3 regions of the Marinobacter sp. BSs20148 genome follow, and region 2 is predicted to be linked to each of the others. Evidence: predicted binding sites of a transcription regulator. Region 2 holds the regulator's gene; each other region holds the start of a gene.
What was found. The regulator LexA, encoded in region 2, represses DNA repair genes until DNA is damaged. The targets are predictions, from matches to a motif close to CTGTNTNNNNANACAG.
Positions count from the first base shown of each region.

Region 1: the regulator LexA is predicted to act here: its motif matches at 850-865, upstream of recA (recombinase RecA).
Region 3: the regulator LexA is predicted to act here: its motif matches at 1,181-1,196, upstream of recN (DNA repair protein RecN).

Region 1 covers NC_018268.1:2,704,530-2,706,798, reverse strand. Annotated here, with positions in the region: gene mutS (DNA mismatch repair protein MutS) at 1-191, opposite strand, end outside; gene MRBBS_RS12270 (nicotinamide-nucleotide amidohydrolase family protein) at 283-786, shown strand; gene recA (recombinase RecA) at 974-2,089, shown strand; gene MRBBS_RS12260 (flavodoxin family protein) at 2,155-2,269, shown strand, end outside.
Region 2 covers NC_018268.1:1,054,906-1,057,174, forward strand. Annotated here, with positions in the region: gene MRBBS_RS04680 (amidoligase family protein) at 1-396, opposite strand, end outside; gene lexA (transcriptional repressor LexA) at 599-1,207, shown strand; gene MRBBS_RS04690 (cell division inhibitor SulA) at 1,250-1,714, shown strand; gene MRBBS_RS04695 (hypothetical protein) at 1,757-2,029, opposite strand; gene MRBBS_RS04700 (DUF6586 family protein) at 2,078-2,269, opposite strand, start outside.
Region 3 covers NC_018268.1:3,516,602-3,518,870, reverse strand. Annotated here, with positions in the region: gene recN (DNA repair protein RecN) at 1-1,133, opposite strand, end outside; gene grpE (nucleotide exchange factor GrpE) at 1,384-1,992, shown strand; gene dnaK (molecular chaperone DnaK) at 2,084-2,269, shown strand, end outside.

The sequences.
Region 1 (2,269 bases), 1.6 Mb from region 2:
CCCCCCGATTGGCCGCGGGCGGTCAGGGTGATATCCATCAGTTCCGAGGCTTTTTTGGCGTCGTCATAAAACAGCTCGTAAAAATCCCCCATGCGGTAGAACACCAGCTCGTTGGGATGCTGGCCCTTTATTTTCAGGTATTGCTGCATCATGGGCGTGATTTTTGGACTTTCGGTGTGCGCTGCTGGCATGGGACATCCGCGATGGCTGTTTTGAGGAACGGGCGGTGGATTGTAGAAAATTACACCGCAGGATGAAACGTTGATTATCAATGAGGTCACCATGCCCGAGATCACTGATGAAGACATCCGCCAGCAGGCGGTAGAACTGGGCAGTGTATTAACCCGCGCCGGCGCCATGCTGGTGACTGCAGAAAGCTGCACCGGCGGCTGGGTGGCAAAGGCCATGACCGACCAAGCTGGATCTTCGGCTTATGTCACGGGTGGGCTGGTTACCTACAGCAACCACGCTAAACACGCGTTGCTGGGTGTCAGTGAGCAGACGCTGGCGGAACACGGCGCGGTGAGCGAGCCGGTGGTGCGGCAGATGGTCGCCGGAGCGCTGCGAGCGTCGGGTGCAAGCGTCGCCATTTCAATAAGCGGCGTTGCCGGACCGGGCGGTGGCAGCGACGCCAAGCCGGTAGGAGCGGTGTGGTTCGCCTGGGGCAGCGCTGAAAATATCAGCACCGGTTTGAAGCATTTTGACGGCGATCGCGACCAGGTGCGGCGCCAGGCTGTGATCTTTGCGATTGAAAGTGTGCGCCGTTTCTTATCGAGTGATATCTGACCCGCAATGGTTAAAAAATCCCCCACACAAGGGTTGGTCTGCTTTGTCTAATGTGGTTTAATGCTGGTTAAATATACAGTGATTTTCCGGGGCAACCAGTTCCCAAGTTTAGTTTGGCGCATCATATTACCGGCGCACCTTATCAGCCTATTATTCTAACGTACCATTTTGAAGAAGGTTCGTACCTATGGATGACAACCGCAAGAAAGCTTTATCCGCCGCTCTGACCCAGATTGAACGCCAGTTTGGTAAAGGCGCCATCATGAAGATGGGCGACCACCCCCGTGAGGCAATCCCGTCCGTCTCTACCGGTTCTCTTGGTCTGGACGTTGCTCTTGGCATTGGTGGCCTGCCTTATGGCCGGGTTTGTGAAATCTACGGCCCTGAAAGCTCTGGTAAAACTACGCTGACTTTGCAGGTTATTGCCGAAGCCCAGAAGCAGGGCAAGACGTGTGCTTTTGTTGATGCTGAGCACGCCCTTGATCCTCAATATGCTGAAAAGCTGGGCGTGAACGTTGATGAGTTGCTGGTTTCCCAGCCCGATACCGGTGAGCAGGCGTTAGAAATCTGCGACATGCTGGTGCGCTCCAACGCGGTGGATGTCATCATTGTGGACTCCGTTGCCGCATTGACGCCAAAAGCTGAAATTGAAGGCGAAATGGGTGACTCTCATGTTGGTCTTCAGGCCCGCCTGATGTCACAGGCTCTGCGCAAACTGAATGGCAACGTCAAGAATGCCAACGTCCTGCTGATTTTCATCAACCAGATCCGCATGAAAATAGGTGTGATGTTCGGCAGCCCCGAAACCACTACCGGCGGCAACGCGTTGAAATTCTATGCCTCTGTGCGTCTGGATATCCGTCGCATTGGCGCAGTGAAAGACGGCGACGAAGTCACCGGTAACGAAACCCGGGTGAAAGTGGTTAAAAACAAAGTGGCACCGCCGTTCCGCCAGGCCGAATTCCAGATTTTGTACGGCAAGGGCATTTACCGCATGGCCGAAGTGGTGGACATGGGTGTAAAGGAAGGCTTTGTAGATAAGGCTGGCGCCTGGTACGCCTACAACGGTGATAAAATTGGCCAAGGCAAAGCCAATGCTTGCAAATTTCTGGAAGAAAACCTGGAAATGGCGAAAGAAATTGAAACCAAAGTGCGCGACAAGCTGATGCCCAAACCAGAGAAAAAAGACGCGGCAAAAGATGCAGGGAAAGATGCGGGGAAAGACGCAGGAAAGAATGCAGGGAAAAATGCAGGAAAAGCTGCTGCAGTGGCGCCTGCAGAAGCTAGCGACGAACTACTGTAAGACTGTTAGCTTGCCAGCGCACTGTTGATGCAGTGCGCTGGCAAGCACTAAATGTGAGGCCGGCTATGCCAGGCTCTAAAAGGTCAGACTCTAAAGGTTCAGACTCTGAAACGTCAGAAGTCGGAAAGCCCAGCGCCAAAAAGCTATTAATTGTTGCCCACGCTCCCTCGCCAAATACCC
Region 2 (2,269 bases):
CAGTTCTTTGACCAGCCGCTCAACCTCTTCCACCTGGGAAAAACCGATGGGCGGCCCGACAATTTCCAGCGGCACGATACGCTCGGCCGCGGCGTCGATTACGTCCATAGCCTGCCCACCAAACTCGTGCAGGCTTTCCGGCACGTCGGCTCCGGTCAGGTCCAGCTCTTTAATGAGATCAGAATCCAGTTCGATCACGAACTCGCCCAGTGCCGTGTCTATTGCGGTTACGTAGCGCGACCGCGTTTGCGGCGGGCCGTTCAGCAGATTGGCGACTTCGTGCACCAGCGCTTTATAGCTTAAACCCGAAAGCTCGATTTCTACACCAACCCGGCGCTCTGCTCCGCTGGCAGTGTGGGTTACTGAGGGTGCTTTGCAGACGTTCTTTTGCGTCATTATTACATCCTTAAATCAGTTTTCAGCGCTGCAAGCGCGGCCTGTAACGACAGAATCACCATAGCATATCAGGTGCCTAAGTCTGGTAATCGAGCAAGTGGGGAAAATGCCATAAACAGGGTTTACACTGGATAAAACACTGTATATAGTCAAACCACTGTATAAACAAACAGGGTATTTTATGACGCAGCGGACCCCGAATATGAAACTCACTGCCAGGCAGTCCCAAGTGCTGGATATTGTCCGCCGCTACCTGGATGAAACCGGGTATCCGCCCACCCGCGCCGAAATTGCAGCTGAGCTGGGTTTTCGCTCCGCCAATGCGGCAGAAGAGCATTTGCGGGCTTTGGCACGCAAAGGCGCTATTGAAATGGTGCCCGGCGCCAGCCGTGGTATTCGCCTGCCAGAAAGCGAGCAGGATCTGGGTTTGCCGGTGATTGGCCAAGTGGCAGCCGGTAGCCCGATTTTGGCTCAGGAACACGTGGAAGACCACTGCACGTTAAAGCCCGGTTTTTTTTCGCCGGCGGCGGATTACCTGCTGCGAGTGCGTGGTATGAGCATGAAGAATATCGGCATTCTAGACGGTGACTTGCTGGCAGTGCACAGCACTCAGGACGTGCACAACGGCCAGATTGTGGTGGCCAGGGTAGGTGATGAAGTGACCGTGAAGCGCTTTCGTAAAGAAGGTAACAAAGTGTATCTGGTGGCGGAAAACGACGACTTCGCACCGATTGAAGTGGATCTGACCGAGCAGGAACTGTTCATTGAAGGGTTGGGCGTTGGCGTTATCCGCCGCTCAGACCTGCACTGATCCGTAGCGATAGTAAACCGACACAAAGAAGGGCAGGGAATCATGGAACAACTGAGCTTTAACGGCAATCTTGCATATCAGCAACAGATCGCAGCGCGAGTGGCAGAGCAGGCGCGGCCTCTGCGAGTTCAACCCCTGCCAGCCCCGGTGTCGGTTGGTAACGTCACTGAAATTATCTTGCCCCAAGGCCAGGTGGAAAATTTTCAGCTGTTACTGCCAATGCTGACCCAGCTGAACCAGGAAAAGCGCTGGCTGGCATGGATTGACCCACCTCAAGAGCTGGTCAGCAAATGGCAAAAAATGCACGGCATTATTGCGGGTGAGCTGCTGGTTTTGCGTTCCAGCGCCGAGCATCCGGCGCTCAAGTTGGCGGAGCGGGCGCTCAGCGTGGGCACATGTCATGCGGTGGTGTTGTGGACTGAAAAACTGAACAAAGCGTGTTTCGAGGCACTTCAGGCGGCATCCGCCGCGGGCAATAGCCACGGCGTCGTTTTGCGTCAGCGTTAGTAAAGAGTAGTGCGCCAGCGCTACCAGATTTCTACGTTAGCATTAGTGCAGCGTCGGGCTGTGGGGCGCATCAAACCACTCAGCGTCGCTGCCGCTGTCGGTGCTATCCTCGTCCAAGTCCTGGGCGCTATCGCCCGCTGCGTCAATGCCTGCCGCAATCATGGCTTTGGCCACTTGCATCTGGCGGTCGTCCATCATGTCTTTGGCTTCTTCGGAAAAACTGATACGCACCAATGGCGCGCCGTCGTCGTCAACGCGGCGCAAAGCGTAGTCGCCATTGCTGAGTTGAATAATTTCAAAAAACGATGGTGACATGATCCAAACCTTTATGTTCGCCAACGGGAAAGTGTACGCGGGGATGTTTTACCACTCGCTGTGTCTTGCTTCCACATCGGCTGAAAATTGCTTTATTGCGCTTAGGCTGGCTTGAACCGATGACAGCGAGCGGTCTGCGCCAACGGCTGCAGTGATGGCAATAATGTTGTCGTTGCTGATGGTTTTTTTTGCCGCAGGTGGCCGGTTCTGTGCGTCTCCAAGTTGCTCCAAGTGGTTCCA
Region 3 (2,269 bases), 1.6 Mb from region 2:
ACGCGGACGTCCAGATTTACCGCCACGTGCCGGCGCAACTGTGTCAGTTCATCGGCCAGCGCGTTGTATTCCAGTAGCTGCTCGTCCAATTCGGCCTGAAGCTGCTCCAGACTGTCTGCGCCGCCGTCCAGATCAGCCAGCTCGCCGTTCAGCCGCTGGTGCAGCTCGAACAATTGTTCGGGCATGATGCGATGCTTGCGCGCCATCTGATAAATCGCACTCAAGCGATCTTCTATTTCTGCAAGGTGCTGCGGGTCGGCTTCGTAATCATCAACAAAGCGGCGCAGATTGTCGCCGGCTTCGCTGATTTGTATCTGCGCTTCGCTCAGCATTTGCAGAGTGTCGGCCAGCGCTGGAATTTCCGTTGGCAGCTGCCCAAGTTGCTGAAGCACCTGGCGTACCAGTGCGGCAGCGCTGGTGTCGTCTTCCGAACACAGTAAAGCCGCCTGATTGCTATGGTGCAAAATGGTATCAGCTTGGCTTAACTCCTGTTGTTGCTGTTCCAGCTGCTGCTGCTCTAGCTCTTGCAGATCCAGGCGATCCAGCTCTTCTACTTGATAGCGCAACAGTTGCAGTCGGGCTTCAGTTTCATCGGCGTTGTTTTGGCGCTCGACCATTTTTTGACGGGTTTTACTCCACCTACTCCAGGCTTGGCGGGTTTGCCCTGCTAGTTCATCGGCCCCGGCGTATTCATCCAGTAAGGTGCGGTGGGTATCCTTGCGCAGTAAGGATTGATGTTGGTGCTGGCTGTGAATGTCCATTAGCAGGCCACCCAGTTCTTTCAGGTGGCTTAGCGGACAGGGTTGGCCGTTGATGTAGGCGCGGGATCGGCCGTCGCGGCTGATGGCGCGGCGTAAAATGCAGTCGTTATGATCGTCCAGCTCTTGCTGTTCCAGCCAGCTGCGCGCAGCCGTAATAGTTGAAATATCGAAGGTGGCGGTAATGTCAGCCCGCTTCGCACCATAACGCACAGCGCCGGCGTCTGCGCGTCCTCCCATGGCAAGGCCAAGTGCGTCCAGCACAATTGATTTGCCGGCACCGGTTTCCCCGGTAAGGGCGGTCATGCCTTTATGGAAGTGCAGTTCCACCCGTTCCGCGATGGCGTAATTGGAAACCGTTAGCTGTGTGAGCATGCCGAAACCTCCGCTCGATGTCTGGATACTGTTTTTTCATACAGTGACTGTAAATATATACAGGCTTTTGTGTTGTTGCAAACTCTGTGGTGTCAACTTTGTTGCAAAATGCATCGCGCATCGGTTGAAACTGCGTCGCGGGGCCCCATATCGACTTGCAAATACTTTGTTCCGGCCGTTATGGCGGTTATCCGGATATAAAGAGTAGGCCGTGGTCATACCGGCCGTATTTTATTCACCAGGAGTAGTCATGAGCACTGACGAAGAACGCAACGAGCAATTTGCAGATGAGCTGCAACAAGCCGTAGATAAAGCCGCAGAAGAAAACGTAGAAGCAGCCGAGGGAGAGCCAGAAAGCTCGCCATCCGCCGACCTTGAAGCACTGCAGGCGCAGGTCCAGGAGTTTCAAGAGCAGGTGCTGCGTTCGCATGCAGAAATGCAGAACGTACGCCGTCGCGCCGAGAACGACGTCGAAAAAGCCCACAAATTTGCGGTAGAAAAGTTCGTTAAGGAACTGTTGCCGGTGGTAGACAGTCTGGAAAAAGCGGTTGAAAGCACCGAAGGCCATGAATCTTCTGGCGACTTGGTGGCGTCCATTCGCCAAGGCGTAGAGCTTACCCTCGATATGTTCCTGTCTGGCCTCAAGAAGTTTAACGTTGAGCGCCTGAATCCTGTCGGCGAACCGTTTGATCCGCAATACCATGAGGCGATGTCTATGGTGCCAGCGCCCAACGCTGAGCCAAACAGCGTGGTTGCGGTTATGCAGAAAGGCTATTTGTTGAATGGCAGGGTTGTGCGCCCAGCCATGGTGATGGTGGCCAAGCCCCAAGATGCACCAAAAATTGATGAGCAGGCTTGAAAAATAGCTTAAAGCGCCAATATAGCTTTTAACCAGAACAGTTCGGAGTGATCCTCCGGCCCCAGCATTCAGAAAGATTTGGAGTGACTCAATGAGCAGAATTATCGGTATTGACTTAGGCACAACCAACTCTTGCATCGCCGTTATGGACGGTGGCAAGGTCAGGGTTATTGAAAATTCTGAAGGTGATCGCACTACGCCATCGATCATCGCCTATACCGACGACAACGAAATTCTGGTAGGTCAGTCTGCCAAGCGTCAGGCTGTTACCAACCCG